Regions from separate parts of the Paenibacillus sp. GCM10027626 genome, predicted to be linked through region 2. Evidence: riboswitches for the same ligand, from Rfam matches in the RefSeq annotation. Region 2 holds a riboswitch; the other holds the start of a gene.

Region 1 (7,415 bases), on a different contig from region 2:
TTTCCATCACATTTATGGTCGTTGTTATTATACTCGGCTCGATTATTTTACTATTGCTTGCTTCTATCTCAATCAGGGAACGCAAATATGAAATTGGTGTTCTTAGGGCGATGGGGATGAAAAAAGCGGAGGTGGCAATTGGACTCTGGTTTGAAATTCTTACAATTACCTGTTTTTGTCTTGTCATTGGATTAGGTGTAGGTACTGTTGCTACACAGCCTGTATCCGACATGTTACTGCAGAATCAAGCCGAAGAGGCACAATCAAGCACATCGCAAGGTGCTGGCGGCGGAAATATCATGTTGGGCCCCGGTGTTATGTCATGGTGCCAGCTTTTCGCGGTATTCATAGAAATACTCCCCTCATAGCAGCAGGTTTTGGTTTTATATAACCTGACTACTTATGAGGGGAGTAAATCATTTAACGAGATGACCCTTGGAAATGAACATTTCCGATTCGGGCGTTAATGTTAGGGTTTGGCTTATCATGCATCGCCTGGAACGCTTGAACCGCGCTATTAGAAACTTCGGTGTCTTGGACGCTTGTTCCCCCGCTGACTCCGATTGCTCCTACGATCCGGTCACCTTTTATTAGAGGAATACCTCCGCCAAGGATGACGATTCTGCCGTGATTGGTTGTGTTTACCCCGAAAGAAGGTCCGCCCGGCTGTGCTGCCTGAGTCAAATTTGCTGTTGGCATCTGCATGCTAACACTAGTCCAAGCCTTATCCTGGGAAATGCTAATCCCGGCAATCCGAGCGTTATCCATCCTCACGAATGCTATAAGATTGCCCCCATCATCCACAATGGCGATATTGCTTGCGATGCCCATTTGCCGTGCCTTTTGTTCGGCCACAGCTAACAGATGTTTTGCCATCTCCAAAGACAGCTTTGCCACCCCCTCACATCCTCTCCTGTTACTGCTTACAAGATATGCACACAAACGAAAAATTGTAACATTCAACTATTGAAATTTACTCTAAAGCGTTTTTTCTGCACTGCATCCGCCAAAACCCATTGCGAGAAAAATTCAACCAATGAATTCGCAGAAGGCTACGCATGTGTACTCGATTGTTCTCCCTTAGCCTAGAGTTTTAGTAAACATAACTCTATGGTAATCAGTTGTATAAAAGTCCTTTTCGTGAGCAACCAAATCAAATCCCAAACGACAATAAAATTTTATTGTATCTTCATTTCCTACATGACCTAATGTATAAAGAATAATCTTTTTTTCATTCATTTCTTTAATTTTGTTGCAAATCGTACTGATTAAAGCCATTCCAACACCTTGCCGCTGAAACCCTTTCTTTACCACAACCCCGACTATCTCGTAGAGATCTAATTCGTCATTAAATATATAACCAGCATGACCAATAATCTTGTCAAGATCGCTGGTTGCAACATAATACCCATCTTCCTCAAATGCATTCTTCGTTGCTAAAAATTTTGACCAGCGCGCAGGATATTTTTCAATAATGAACTTAGGGAACTGCAGAGGATATTCGCTCATAATTGTTTCTATCTTATTTTGGTCTTTATGTTCTAGCAGCCGAATATGCACCTGAATTCCCCCTTTTATTAAGCCTTCTTCCAATCATATTCCATAATATTTGCGGCATTTATTGCCCTGTCTTTACCCCATAATTTTTCTAAAACATATAAAGAGGCATCCATGCCTGCTGATACTCCACCGGATAATATTATTTTTCCATTATCAACATATCGAGCTTCGTCTAAAATTACAGTTGTAGCTGGTACAATGTCCCTCAATTCATTTACAGCCGAACGGTTTGTTGTTACGTTTAATCCATCCAGTAAGTTGGCTTTTGCCAAGATTAAGGCGCCCGTACAAACAGATAAGATAATCTCAATTTCGTCCGATACTTCCCTAATCCATTTTGTAATCGTTTCGTTCAGCATTTCTTTTCTGCTTCCCCAACCTCCAGGAACAATCAAAATATCAGGTTTGGGACATGTGGCGATCGTATACGTTGGGTTAATGCTTAAACCCCCGAATGCTTTTACAGGACTATCATGTTCTGCAATAGTGTAAACATTGAAGTCTTTTCCGTCATTGCTTCCAGATATAAAAACTTCAAATGGTCCAACAAAATCTAGCGGCTCAACATGTTCAAAAATCAAAATTGCTACATTTCTTGCTTGCCGTGCCTGCTCCATGTCATCATCTCCCAAAAAATAAATAAAAGCGTTCAGTCTACGACCAAACACTTTGCCCAGGCGTACGGCATATGACAATATGTGCTCCCTCGTGGGTCTCCACGTTTACGCCAGTCACACATACCAAATATTTACTCTAATTATAGTCTGAATATTCAATGAAGTAAAGATGTTATCAAGAGATAATCAATCACAGCTGTTGATGGCTGATAATGGATGTATTTTTCCTTACGTCACGGAACATCCGATAATAGCTTTATAAGTTGGTTTAATACTAACGATTTAGTCTGTAGAGCATTTGGCCAGCAGCCGTTAGTTTTTATCTCGCTTTGGCAAGTAGCCTAGTGGCAAAGAACAGCAGGCCAACACTGGATTGTTCCAGTTTTAGCCTGTTTTTTGCCACTATAAGTAAGCGTCAAATAGGGGTGGTATCAGCTTCGCTGGTACTCCCCCACAAGAACCTGTCTGCATGAATCGTGAAACTTCGGTATAATATAGTAAGTTTGCTAGGTTTGAAACCGCATCTGCGGCAATGGGGCAGACTGCTATAATCGAAGAATATGAAGGAGCGTGATCCAAAGATGGACAGCAAAATCCGTTTCTCCAATCGGGTGGAGCAGTACGTCAAGTATCGGCCGGGCTATCCGGCGGAGGGGATCGACCTGCTGTTCGGCGAAGCCGGATTCCCCACGAACGGGACGATCGCGGACGTCGGCTCGGGAACGGGCAAGCTTACGGAGCTGCTGCTGGAGCGAGGGCCAACCGTATACGCCGTGGAGCCGAACGCGGATATGCGGCTTGCCGCGGAAACGTTGCTGCGGGAACGGTACAGCGACCGATACATATCGGTGGGAGGCTCGGCCGAGCGGACGGAACTGGCGGAGCGGTCGGTGGACGCCATCGCCGTCGCCCAGGCGTTCCATTGGTTCGACTTGCCACAGACGAGGAAAGAATTCGCGCGCGTGCTGAAGCCGGACGGTCCGGTCGCCCTTATATGGAACAAGCGGCGGGTCGATTCCGACGCCTTCGCGGAGGAGTACGATCGACTGCTGTTCGACTATGCGAGCGATTACGACAAGGTGAAGCATACGCGGCTCGGTCCGGAGCAGTACGGCGCCTTCTTTCGGGACGGCGACTATACGCTGCGCAAATTTGCGAATCGCCAGCTGTTCAATATGGAGGAACTGGCCGGTAGGACGGCTTCTTCGTCCTATACGCCGCTGCCGGGAGACGAGCGGTACGCGGCGTTCAAGGCAAAGCTGGAGGAGCTGTACGCTAGGCATGAACGGGACGGTCGCGTCGCATTCGAATACGAGACGGAAGTGTATTACGGGCAAATAGGATAGCGATAGACGACGCGGGGGACATGTATTTGCAACCATACGCGAACGGACGCGATCCCTTCCCCTTCCCACCCCCTGCATGAGAAAAGCACCCGTCAAGGGTGCTTTCAACAAATCTGACCGATCAACGATAAGGATGTCGACCGGGAGTAATGAATGGCGGGGTTTCCATTTGCAAAGCCACGCCTGAAGCTCAAAGGACTCGACCCTCAGCGGAATTACCACCATGTAGATACAGGCGAAGTATACGGCGGCGACGAGCTCATGTATGCAGGTATCGCTTTACCACTGCAACATGGAGATTTCCAAAGCTAGTGTTCCGCTTCCGCGCGGAATAACGAAGGGGGCTGTCGCTAAAGTGTAAGGTTAATTTCTCCCAAAAACAGCTCAATGTAGCAAGTTTTTAATTTTATGTAAATCAATAAAAAGAAATCTCTCCTTTACAAGGAAAGGTTTCTTTTTATTTTACAAATTGAAGAAGGGGCGTCCTTCGCTTTTGGGACAGCCCCTTTCCAAATGCGTTGTGGCCCATTCGGGCTTTGAGACGGATTTCCTTTACTGGCGCTAGTCAAATGCCTGTTCACGTCTCTCGTGGGTCATAGCGATTTCCCAGTTGGTGTGCGATGTAAAAACGATCAACTCAGGCCGCCCGTCACTCCACAAGCCCGGTTCGCTCGATGCTTTCCGTGAACCACTTTTGCGTGAACATGTACAAAATCAGCAGCGGAGCCAGCTCGATCAGGCCGGCGGCCATCTTGACCGGCAGCAGGAACAGCTGCTGCTGCGTTTCGCCTTCTGGCTGTAGGGCGCCCGTGATGATGGGCAGCGTCTGCAACTTCGGATAGAAATAGGTGGTCAAAATGCTTTCGTTCCAATGAAACACAATAGAGAATAACAGCACGACAATGATAGCCGGCTTCGCGAGCGGAAACATGACTCTCCAGAACATTTTGACGGCCCCGACGCCGTCGATGACGGCCGCTTCTTCAAGCTCCTTCGGAAACTTCTTGAAATATTGCATATACATGAAGACGAACAAAGCGCCCTTCAAGCCGTGACCGAACAATGCGGGCCCGACGAACGCTAACGGCGAATCGAGCAGGCCGTACGATTTGTACGTCCAAATGAGCGGAATCATGAGCGTTTGCGGCGGGATGACGAACGTCAGGATCAACAGCGCGAAGAACAGCTTCTGCCCCGGAAACTTCATTCTGCCGAACGCATAACCCGCGATGGCGCACGAGAACATTTGCAATATGGCAGATGGTAAGACGATAGACAGCGTATTGAACAGTGTGGATCGCCGCAAATTTTCCCACAGGCTGAAGTCATCGTGAAAGGTGACGACGATCTTGAGCGCGTCAAAGGCGTACTTGAAGTTGATCGTGTTCAAGCTTTTTGGAATCCATTTGGTCGTCGGGTCTATCAAATCCGAGAACGTCTTGAGCGAGGTGCTAAGCATGGATACCATCGGCGCAATATAAATCAGGGCCAGGTTGATCAGGACGAAATAGATCAGCGCATATTTCAATAGCCCTTGCTTTTCTTTGTTCGTGCCGAGGATGACGGCCTTCGCTTTGTGGCGCACGCTTCCCCTCCGTAACGCCGCAATCGCAACATTGTGCCGGATTTTCTGCAGAACATTCAAGTCGGACACCTCCTTACCTTTCTCTCTGAACGAGTGCTTTACGGAATATGAGGAAGATGGCCGCAAGGATCAGCATGACGAACGTGACGTACAGCCATCCGATTGCGCTGGCGTAGCCCATGCCTCGCGTTCCTTCGTACATATTGCGCTGGATCATCCCCATAATCGGGTTGGCGGACAGCGTGAACTGGTCGACCACAGAATACACGGCAACGATAAGGATAAAAGGAACGAGACCGGGCAGCGTGATCTTCCATAACGTCTCCCAACCGTTGGCCCCGTCGATCGACGCCGCTTCGTACACGGTGGGCGAAATGCTCTGCAGCCCAGCCAGCAGCAGTACCGTTTGCACGCCGGAATACCACAGGATGATGACGAAGGAATCCAGAATGTCCGTGACGGTGCCGGCTATTTTCGGATCGAAATACGAATGGATGAACGATAGCAGGTTCGGATCCTGCAAAAACTGCAGCGTCAGCGTGTTCGACATGCCGGCCGCCGCCCCGCCACCCGTGTTCGCCGCAAGCAGGTTGATGACGACGCCTCCCGTCGTGAACAGCACCGGGAGGAAGAACACGGCGCGGAAGAACGAGCGCATCGGAAATTTCTGATTCAGGAACAGCGCCGAAATGATCGAGAACAGAATAATAATTGGGATCATGGCGACCGATTCCATGAAAAACGGAATCCACTGGTCCCAGAACGCAGTGTCCTTCAGGAGGATTTGGCCGTAATTGGCGAAGCCGACGAACGTCCAGATCAAATCTTCCGCCTGAATGACAATTTTGTTCAGACTCATGACGAATGAATAGACGAGCGGGTAAACCCAGAACAGCAGCAAGCCGACGATCCAAATCGACATAAACCCGAGACCCTGCAGCTTTTGCTTCGTTTCGATTTTCAGCTTCTTAATCGCCATCCCCTCCCTTCATGACGATAAAGTCCATAGGCTGAGCGGATTTCCCTTGGTAAGCATAAGGAGCGTCCGTATAATTGCAAACGACCCTGGTACCGTTGTCGTAGACCGTCAGGTACACGTCCCGGGCTAACTGCTCATGCGCGATGATGAACGAGTCCGAAACGCCCCCGAGCGCTTCCTTCACTTTGCCGTACAGCCGCAAAATATCTTGTTTCCATACTTCGAATTCCGAGCTGTACAATTCCGTCTCGGCGTCTATGAGCCGTTCGGTCGGCTCCGCCGTCACTTCGAAGCTGATATTGGCTCCGTATTCGATCGCCTTGAGCAGCTCTTTGTCCGGTTCGTCCATCAGGTTATAGGGCATCGAGACGTAATCGACAAGCCCGTGCAGCGCCATCGGATAGAACGGAACATTTTCGTCCACAATGGGTGAGAAACTGTAATCGGCGGCGATGTTCTCAACGGAAACCCCGCTTACCAGTTGGTAAGCCAGCCCTCGCTCCAGTCTGACGGCCCCGAGCTCCTTGACCATCCTGGAGATGAACGATTCGTAGCTCCGCTTCGTCTGCTCCCGGTTCATCGGGGACGATGCATTAAAATCCGAGTTCAGCAGATTCATCCCGTTCTCCTGAATTCCATCCACATTCAGCTCCCGATAGCGGGGAATGCTGTCGTCCAGCGTCCGCGCAATGGCAGCCGCATTCAGCACCTGTTCGCGCGTCCCGTCGCCGATGTCGAGAGGGGCGTTCAGGATGTTGCGTACGATATCGCTTCGCTCCGAGACGCCCTTGCCTGTTCGCGCCCGCATATTGTCGTCGGCCAGCAGCAGCCGGTAGCCGATCTGATGCGCCTGGTCGGTCAAGGCCTTCAGCCCCGACATGCCTCCCAAACGATCCTCTGCAGGGAAGCGGTCCGGATATTCCACCGAGGTTCCTCTCTTGGCCCAGCCTTCATATACGGCCGTCATGCTGCGAACGCCATTATCGCGGAAATAGCCGAGTATGTCCGCCGCTTGCTCAAACGTCGTCATCGGAATGAAGCTTGGCTTCAGGAAGCCGGTCGCTTCCGCGCCGCCCATAATTCGGAGCTCCAGGGGCAAATCGCCTGTAAGCTTCGGCAGGCGGGCAAGTCCCTTATCGTGCATCAAATAATTCCGGTACGCTTCGGCCATGCCGGCGTAATTTGACTTCGCACCATTCATGAAATAATAGCGGATGTTGCTGGAAACGCTGACCGGAAACTCGGTGTACAGGTACACGCCCGCTCCCGTCAGGTCGGTCAATTTCTTGTATTTCTCCCGGTAAATAAAATGCGGATACGCGCTGTAA
Region 2 (7,415 bases):
GTGAAGGCTGCTTCTCAGCGCAGAGAGCGAACCGGTGTATTGGCTTTTGCTGAACATGCCGGTTATTTTGCCGCAGACGATGTTATTGTCGTTGGCAGCGCGGCTGACCCGCAGACAGCGGCAGCTGGCCTGTACGCCGCCTTACGAACATTTGACGAGCGGCAGACAGCGCAAATATGGGCGGAGGCTTGCTCTGAATCGGGCATCGGCCGCGCGTTGATGAACAGGCTTGTGAAAGCGGCAGGACATCAAATCGTTGATTTATAGCTTGGCTGAAGCTCTTTCCCCCGTCATGAATCCCTACTTGTCCGCATATGATGGAGAAGTATGGGACAGGGGGAATGACAATGCTAGAGGCCGGCTTGTTGGCCGGGCAACTGCTCACGATTCTTATTATGGCAGTTGCGCTCGGGCTGGATGCTTTTTCGCTCGGAATCGGAATCGGCTTAAAAGGGATCCGGCTGCTAGATATACTGAAAATTAGTACACTCATAGCATTATTTCATATTTTAATGCCGCTGATGGGGATGTTTGCCGGAAAGTATATGAGCTCGCTTCTAGGTCATGTCGCTACAACGGTTGCCGGGGCGCTGCTGCTTTTGCTCGGTTCTCATATGGTATACAGCTCCTTGCGCGGTGAGGCGGTGCGTTCAATCGATCACCGTAAAGCTTGGGGAATGCTCGTATTCGCTCTCAGCGTCAGCATTGATTCCTTTTCGGTCGGACTATCGCTGGGCATGTTTTCAGCGGATATTGTTTTGACCGTGCTGTCGTTCGGCTTTTTTGGCGGGGTGCTGTCTATTGTCGGATTGCTGATCGGCAGACGCGTCAGCCCGAATCTCGGCGAATATGGCGAAGCGTGTGGCGGTATTATTTTGTTTACTTTCGGATTATTGTTTATACTATAGCAGCAAGAGGGGGGAGATCAGGTGAGCTCCGTAAAACGGATTTTATTTGTCTGTACGGGCAACACATGCCGTTCGCCTATGGCAGAAGCGCTGTTAAATGCAAATGGCAGCCGCCGCGGCTTGCAGATTGAGGTGCGGTCAGCCGGAGTTTCCACGATAGACGGCCTTCCGGTCTCGGCTCATTCCCGCACAGCTTTGGAGCGGAGAGGGATTAAGCACACAGGCTGCTCGAAGGCGCTGGATGGCGGAATGGTCAATTGGGCAGATTTGGTGCTCACGATGACGAGCGGACATAAGAAATCGCTGCTGCATCAATTCCCTGAAGCGGTGAACAAGACATTTACATTAAAAGAATATGTGAATTGCGATGAGGAAGTGCTGGCGACGATTGCCGAGCTTGAGGGGATATACACGGAATGGCAGATGAAGCAGGCATTGGGCCAGCAGCTGTCGGAAGTGGAGAGAAGGCGGCTGCTGGAGCTGGAGCGGCTCGTTCCCGAATTCGATATTGCCGATCCGTTCGGGGGCTCGCAGGAGACGTATGAACAATGCGCTGCCGAAATTGGCCAAGCGCTCGACAAGCTGCTGGATATGCTGGAGCGCGGGGAAGACCGCAACCGGCTCGATGCGCTAGGGGAATAAAAGCGGATTGATTTTTATGTACCGATCCGGTATGATAAAGACAACAAAAGACGGTTTCCGATGTGACTGGCGACGAAAGTGGATCAAACCACGGTGGAGCATCGGATCATACGGCCGGTCGCCTGGGCAAAGAGCAGCGTGCGTAGATGCACGTTATGCTCTTTTTTGTCTTTTATAAGGCTGTTCAAAAAGCTGACTTTCTTGTAAAGAGGGACCGCAGCCCCCCGGTGCTGAAAACCTGCTTTTTGGACACGCACTTTAACGGCGAATTGGGGTATAATTGGAACGATGCAATTCGACATTTTTCGTCAGGAGACGAAATAATCGGGAGGTTTTTTCCATGAAAATCGCTATTGGCGCCGATCATGCAGGATATCGGCTGAAGGATGAGATTGTTCCATTACTGCAATCGCTTGGTCACGAGGTGGAAGATTTTGGGTGTAATTGTGAGCAGTCAGTCGATTATCCGGACTATGCGCTTCCTGTTTGCGAACGGGTCGTTCAAGGCAAGGTGGACCGCGGTATTCTGATTTGCGGCACAGGGATCGGAATGTCGATTGCAGCTAACAAGGTAGCTGGAATCCGCTGTGCGCTTGTTCATGACTTGTTCTCGGCCAAAGCAACGCGCGAGCATAATGATACGAACGTATTGGCGCTGGGAGAGCGGGTAATTGGCCCGGGACTGGCACAGGAAATTGTCCGTACATGGGTGGAGACGCCTTTTTCGGGCGGCGAGCGACATATCGGGCGCATCAATAAAGTGATGAATATCGAGGCGGCTCATGCTAATAAGTAAGCAAATTGAGACAGTAGTCCGTGAATTGGCAGCGGCAGCGCGGCTGCAGGCCGGCCAGCTTCTCGTGATCGGCTGCAGCACCAGCGAGGTTGCCGGGCAGAAGATCGGCACATCAGGGACAAGCGCAACTGCAGAGGCGATCTATGCAGGCATTGAAGCGGTGCGGGCGGAGATCGGCTTTCATCCGGTATTTCAATGCTGCGAGCATCTTAATCGGGCGCTGGTCATTGAACGGGCGGCGGCAGAGCGTTATGGCCTGGAAGTGGTTGCGGCCGTGCCGGTGGCCAAGGCCGGCGGCTCGATGGCTGCCTACGCTTACCGCACTTTGCCGGATGCTTGTCTCGTTGAGTCCGTTCAGGCCCACGCAGGAATTGATATAGGAGATACTTTTATCGGGATGCATTTGCGGCGGGTTGCGGTGCCGCTTCGTCCGACAATTCGCTCGATCGGAGAAGCGCATTTGACCATGGCATACACAAGGCCGAAGCTTATCGGCGGTGAGCGGGCGGTGTATGGACTGGAGGATAACCAGCGTTCATGCTGAGCGATAGATAGTAAAAAATATATACGACATTACAGGAGGAATTGAACAATGGAACATTTGCGTAAACAGGATCCGGCAGTATTACAAGCGCTTGGCCTTGAGCTTCAGCGCCAGCGCGACAATATTGAGCTGATTGCGTCTGAAAACATCGTATCCGAAGCAGTATTGGAGGCTATGGGTACAGTCTTGACCAACAAATATGCTGAAGGTTACCCGGGCAAACGCTACTATGGCGGCTGTGAGCATGTTGATATCGTCGAAGATATTGCGCGCGACCGCGCAAAAGAATTGTTCGGCGCAGAGCATGCCAACGTTCAACCGCACTCCGGCGCTCAAGCGAACATGGCTGTATATCTGGCTGCTTTGAAGCCTGGCGATACAGTGCTTGGCATGAATCTGGCGCATGGCGGTCACTTGACGCACGGCAGCCCTGTTAATGCTTCCGGCCTGCTTTACAACTTTGTGGCATACGGAGTAGATGAGAACTCCTTCACAATCGACTATGAAGAAGTGCGCAAGGCGGCTTTCAAGCATCGTCCTAAAATGATCGTTGCCGGCGCTTCCGCTTACCCGCGCATTATTGACTTTGAAAAAATGGGGCAAATCGCCAACGATGTAGGCGCATTGTTTATGGTTGACATGGCGCATATTGCCGGCCTAGTAGCAGCTGGCCTGCATCCAAACCCGGTTCCTCATGCTCATTTTGTAACGACGACGACGCATAAAACGCTGCGCGGTCCGCGCGGCGGCATGATCCTGTGCCGCAAAGCATGGGCGCAGGCGATTGATAAAGCGGTATTCCCAGGTTCGCAAGGCGGTCCATTGATGCACATCATCGCTGCAAAAGCCGTTGCTTTGGGCGAGGCGCTGGATGGCTCTTTCAAAACCTATGCGCAAAACGTAGTAGATAACGCTAAAGTATTGTCCGAGGCGCTTATTGCCCAGGGAATAAACCTTGTTTCCGGCGGAACAGACAACCACTTGATGCTGATCGACTTGCGCAATCTTAATATTACAGGGAAGGATGCCGAGCATGTGCTTGACTCCGTGCAAATTACAGCGAACAAAAATGCGATTCCATTTGACCCGACAAGCCCGTTTGTAACGAGCGGTATTCGCATTGGTACGCCTGCTGCAACTTCCCGCGGTATGGGCGCAGACGCCATGCGGATTATTGCTGAAGTGATTGCGATGACGCTGAAAAATCCGAAGGATGAGGCTACTTTGGCTAAAGCGCGTAAAATGGTTCAGGACTTGACAGCTCAATATCCGCTTTATCCGGGCATGAGCTACTAATAATAAAGGGAAGGAAGCTTGCCTGGTTGTCTTTCGGACGCCGGCAAGCTTTTTTTTAATTTTGCTTTCTGCATGGTATGATAGTGTTAAATGAATTAAAGAAGGTGATGCACAGTTGACTGAGCTAACCATTATTGCCATTCTTGCTGTCACGGCCATCGGCTTCATTATTAGAAGGAAGGCAGGCGTGAGGTTCGATGGCCGCCCGCGAACGCAGCGCGGCGCGTATGGCGGGAGGCATACCCAGCTGCGGAGGGTGCCTGTAGCACCGCCGGAGAAATTGGGAGTGCCTGAGGGGCATCCGGCCAGATCAATTACAGAGCGGTTAGAGGCGTCTATTCCAAGCGGGCTGGAGGAGCGCGTAAAGGATCGGGTGCTGAAGCTGGAGCCCAGCCTGACGGATCATGAGTGGCGCTGGCGCTGGTTCGAGCTGAAACGGTATTTTTTAATGTGCAGCTTGCTTCGCGGCGTGCCGATGTATAGTCAGAAGGTCGATGCCGTATGGCATGAGATGCTTATGTTCACTAGAGAGTATGAGGAGTTTTGCCGGCAGTTCTGCGGCGCTTTTATTCATCATGCCCCGCATGAAACGGGCGTCAAGCCCAAACCCGCAGACCGGGCGTGGTTCGATTGGATTTATGGCGAACTATTTGTAATAACTGCGGCGAGCGAGCAATTGTGGGGCTCCTTTTATCGGAAGCCGCTTGATAATATAGGGGAACTGGAAGAAGCCCCCGCTGAGCAGCTCCGGGCCAGATTGTTCAACATGGCTTCGGCCCAAGCTTTTCCGGATATTTCGCACGTCATTGATTATTTGCTAGAGCGCGGGCGCAATTTGGCGGCAGAAGCGCGCAGTAGACGGGGCGGAGACGGAGAATCCGGGCAAGAGCATGCTGGCCTGCATGGCGGCGGGAGCGATTTTGGCTTTGTAACCGGCGTGCTGTCCGGCGCATTGTTTTTTTCCTCCTTAGGCCCACGGGAGGAATTTGACCAGCAAATGGATGACGCTATGACAGAGTCCGGGCATATTAAGGGCGGAGCACATTCAGATAGCGGGTTAATGGTCGATACGGGCAGCAGCGGAGAAAGCGGGGGTCATGATGGCGCAGCAGGCGCCTCATGCAGCTCTGGCGGCGATAGCGGCGGCAGCGACGGCGGATCGTCCTGCGGCAGCAGCTGTGGCAGCAGTTGCGGCGGAGGGTGCAGCAGTTAAAGTGAAAAAAAAGGAATCGGCAAGGTGCGACTTGCCGATATTTTTTGTGTGATCTGCCGAAAATCATGCGAGTTGGTGCAAAAAAGAAACAGCAAATGCTATAATAGACAAGATTGTGATCCATTCGTAAAGATGGAGGGCAGAGCGCCGGCAATCAAGCATCTTCAGGAGGACGATATTTTTGAGCCAATTGACCATTTGCGATCACCCGCTCATTCAGCATAAGCTGACGTACATTAGAGACAAAAATACGAACACAAAAGATTTCCGCGAGCTGGTCGACGAGGTCGCGACTTTGATGGCCTATGAGATTACACGCAATTTGCCGCTTCAGTCGATCCCGGTTTCGACGCCGGTTGTAGAGGCGGAAGGCAAAGTCCTTTCCGGCAGAATGCTCGGCATCGTACCGATTTTACGGGCAGGACTTGGCATGGTTGAAGGAATGCTCAAACTTATTCCATCTGCCAAGGTTGGACATATCGGATTGTTTCGCGATCCGGAAACGTTAAAACCAACCGAATATTACGTGAACTTGCCGACAGATGCAACCGAGCGGCTATTGATCGTCATTGATCCGATGCTCGCTACGGGAGGGTCGGCTATTGCTGCGGTACAAACATTGAAGCAGCGCGGCTGCACCCAAATTAAACTGATGTGTCTCATTGCCGCTCCTGAAGGCGTGAAGGCATTCCAGGAGGCTCATCCTGACATTGATATTTATATAGCGGCACTGGACGAGCGTTTGAATGACCATGGATATATTGTACCGGGACTTGGCGATGCCGGTGACCGTATGTATGGTACAAAATAATTCATAGGAGTGACAAAGATTGGCTAAACTGAAGGTAATGACCATATTTGGCACACGTCCGGAGGCGGTAAAAATGGCGCCGCTCGTCCTCGAGCTGCAAAAGTACGAGGATGAGATTCAATCGATTGTATGCGTCACTGCGCAGCATCGGCAAATCCTGGATCAAGTGCTGGAGTTTTTTGAGATTGTGCCAAACTATGATTTGAACGTGATGAAGGATCGGCAGACGCTCACGGAGACGACTGTCCGGGTGCTCGAAGGGCTTGAGCCGGTACTGCGCGATGCGAAGCCGGATATCGTGCTTGTCCACGGCGATACCCAGACGACGTTTTTGGCAAGCTATGCAGCGTTTTTGCAGCAAATCAAAGTCGGACATGTCGAAGCGGGTCTGCGTACATGGAACAAGATGTCGCCGTATCCGGAAGAAATGAACCGCCAATTGGCAGGGGTGCTGTCGGACATCCATTTTGCGCCGACGGAGCTATCCGCGGGCAATTTGCGCAAAGAGAATAAACCGGAATCTTCGATATACATTACCGGCAATACGGCAACCGACGTATTCCAGTATACTGTTGACCCGTCCTTCTCCCATCCGGTAATCGAATGGGCGCAAGGCAAGCGGATGATTTTGATGACCGCGCATCGCCGTGAGTCGCTGGGCGAGCCGCATCGCAATATTTTCCGTGCTGTGAAGCGGATTGCCGATGAATTTGAAGATGTCGCCTTCGTGTACGCTGTTCATCCGAATCCGGCAGTGCGCGAACCGGCTAATGAAATTTTGGGCAATCATCCGCGCATCAAGCTGATTGATCCGCTGGATGTGTTTCAATTCCATAATTTCTACCCGCATACGTATATGATTATGACGGATTCTGGCGGTTTGCAGGAGGAGGCGCCGTCATTTGGCGTGCCGACCCTTGTGCTTCGCGATACAACCGAACGTCCTGAGGGAATAGAGGCGGGAACGTTGGAGCTTGTCGGGACAGAAGAGTCCGATGTGTATGCCCGCGCACATGCATTGCTGACTGATGCAGCGCTTTATGAGCGCATGAGCAAGGCGGCTAATCCGTATGGCGATGGACAAGCGTCTGTTCGCATCGTGCAAGCGATTTTGCACCATTTTGGCAGACGGGCCGAACGGCCGGCGTTGTTCACACAACGTTCATAAGTTGGTCCGCTCCGGCAGCAAAATGTAAAACATTACA

The links. A riboswitch is a leader RNA that binds a small molecule or an ion and turns the genes downstream of it on or off. The one in region 2 is predicted to bind ZMP and ZTP.
Region 1: linked by a shared signal. The riboswitch ahead of ACFQ0N_RS36170 (DJ-1/PfpI family protein) and the one ahead of rpiB (ribose 5-phosphate isomerase B) in region 2 are both predicted to bind ZMP and ZTP.

The regions. Positions count from the first base shown of each region.
Region 1 is NZ_JBHTHC010000036.1:19,235-26,649, reverse strand. It holds gene ACFQ0N_RS36185 (FtsX-like permease family protein) at 1-368, shown strand, start outside; gene ACFQ0N_RS36180 (GlcG/HbpS family heme-binding protein) at 421-897, opposite strand; gene ACFQ0N_RS36175 (GNAT family N-acetyltransferase) at 1,081-1,560, opposite strand; gene ACFQ0N_RS36170 (DJ-1/PfpI family protein) at 1,578-2,177, opposite strand; ZMP/ZTP riboswitch at 2,225-2,305, opposite strand; gene ACFQ0N_RS36165 (class I SAM-dependent methyltransferase) at 2,759-3,523, shown strand; gene ACFQ0N_RS36160 (GH36 C-terminal domain-containing protein) at 3,677-3,835, shown strand; gene ACFQ0N_RS36155 (carbohydrate ABC transporter permease) at 4,173-5,168, opposite strand; gene ACFQ0N_RS36150 (carbohydrate ABC transporter permease) at 5,182-6,087, opposite strand; gene ACFQ0N_RS36145 (DUF5696 domain-containing protein) at 6,077-7,415, opposite strand, start outside.
Region 2 is NZ_JBHTHC010000013.1:124,310-131,724, forward strand. It holds gene ACFQ0N_RS23510 (L-threonylcarbamoyladenylate synthase) at 1-267, shown strand, start outside; gene ACFQ0N_RS23515 (manganese efflux pump MntP) at 348-908, shown strand; gene ACFQ0N_RS23520 (low molecular weight protein arginine phosphatase) at 930-1,550, shown strand; ZMP/ZTP riboswitch at 1,603-1,685, shown strand; gene rpiB (ribose 5-phosphate isomerase B) at 1,891-2,346, shown strand; gene ACFQ0N_RS23530 (TIGR01440 family protein) at 2,333-2,890, shown strand; gene ACFQ0N_RS23535 (serine hydroxymethyltransferase) at 2,939-4,186, shown strand; gene ACFQ0N_RS23540 (glycine-rich domain-containing protein) at 4,302-5,399, shown strand; gene upp (uracil phosphoribosyltransferase) at 5,581-6,210, shown strand; gene wecB (non-hydrolyzing UDP-N-acetylglucosamine 2-epimerase) at 6,230-7,378, shown strand.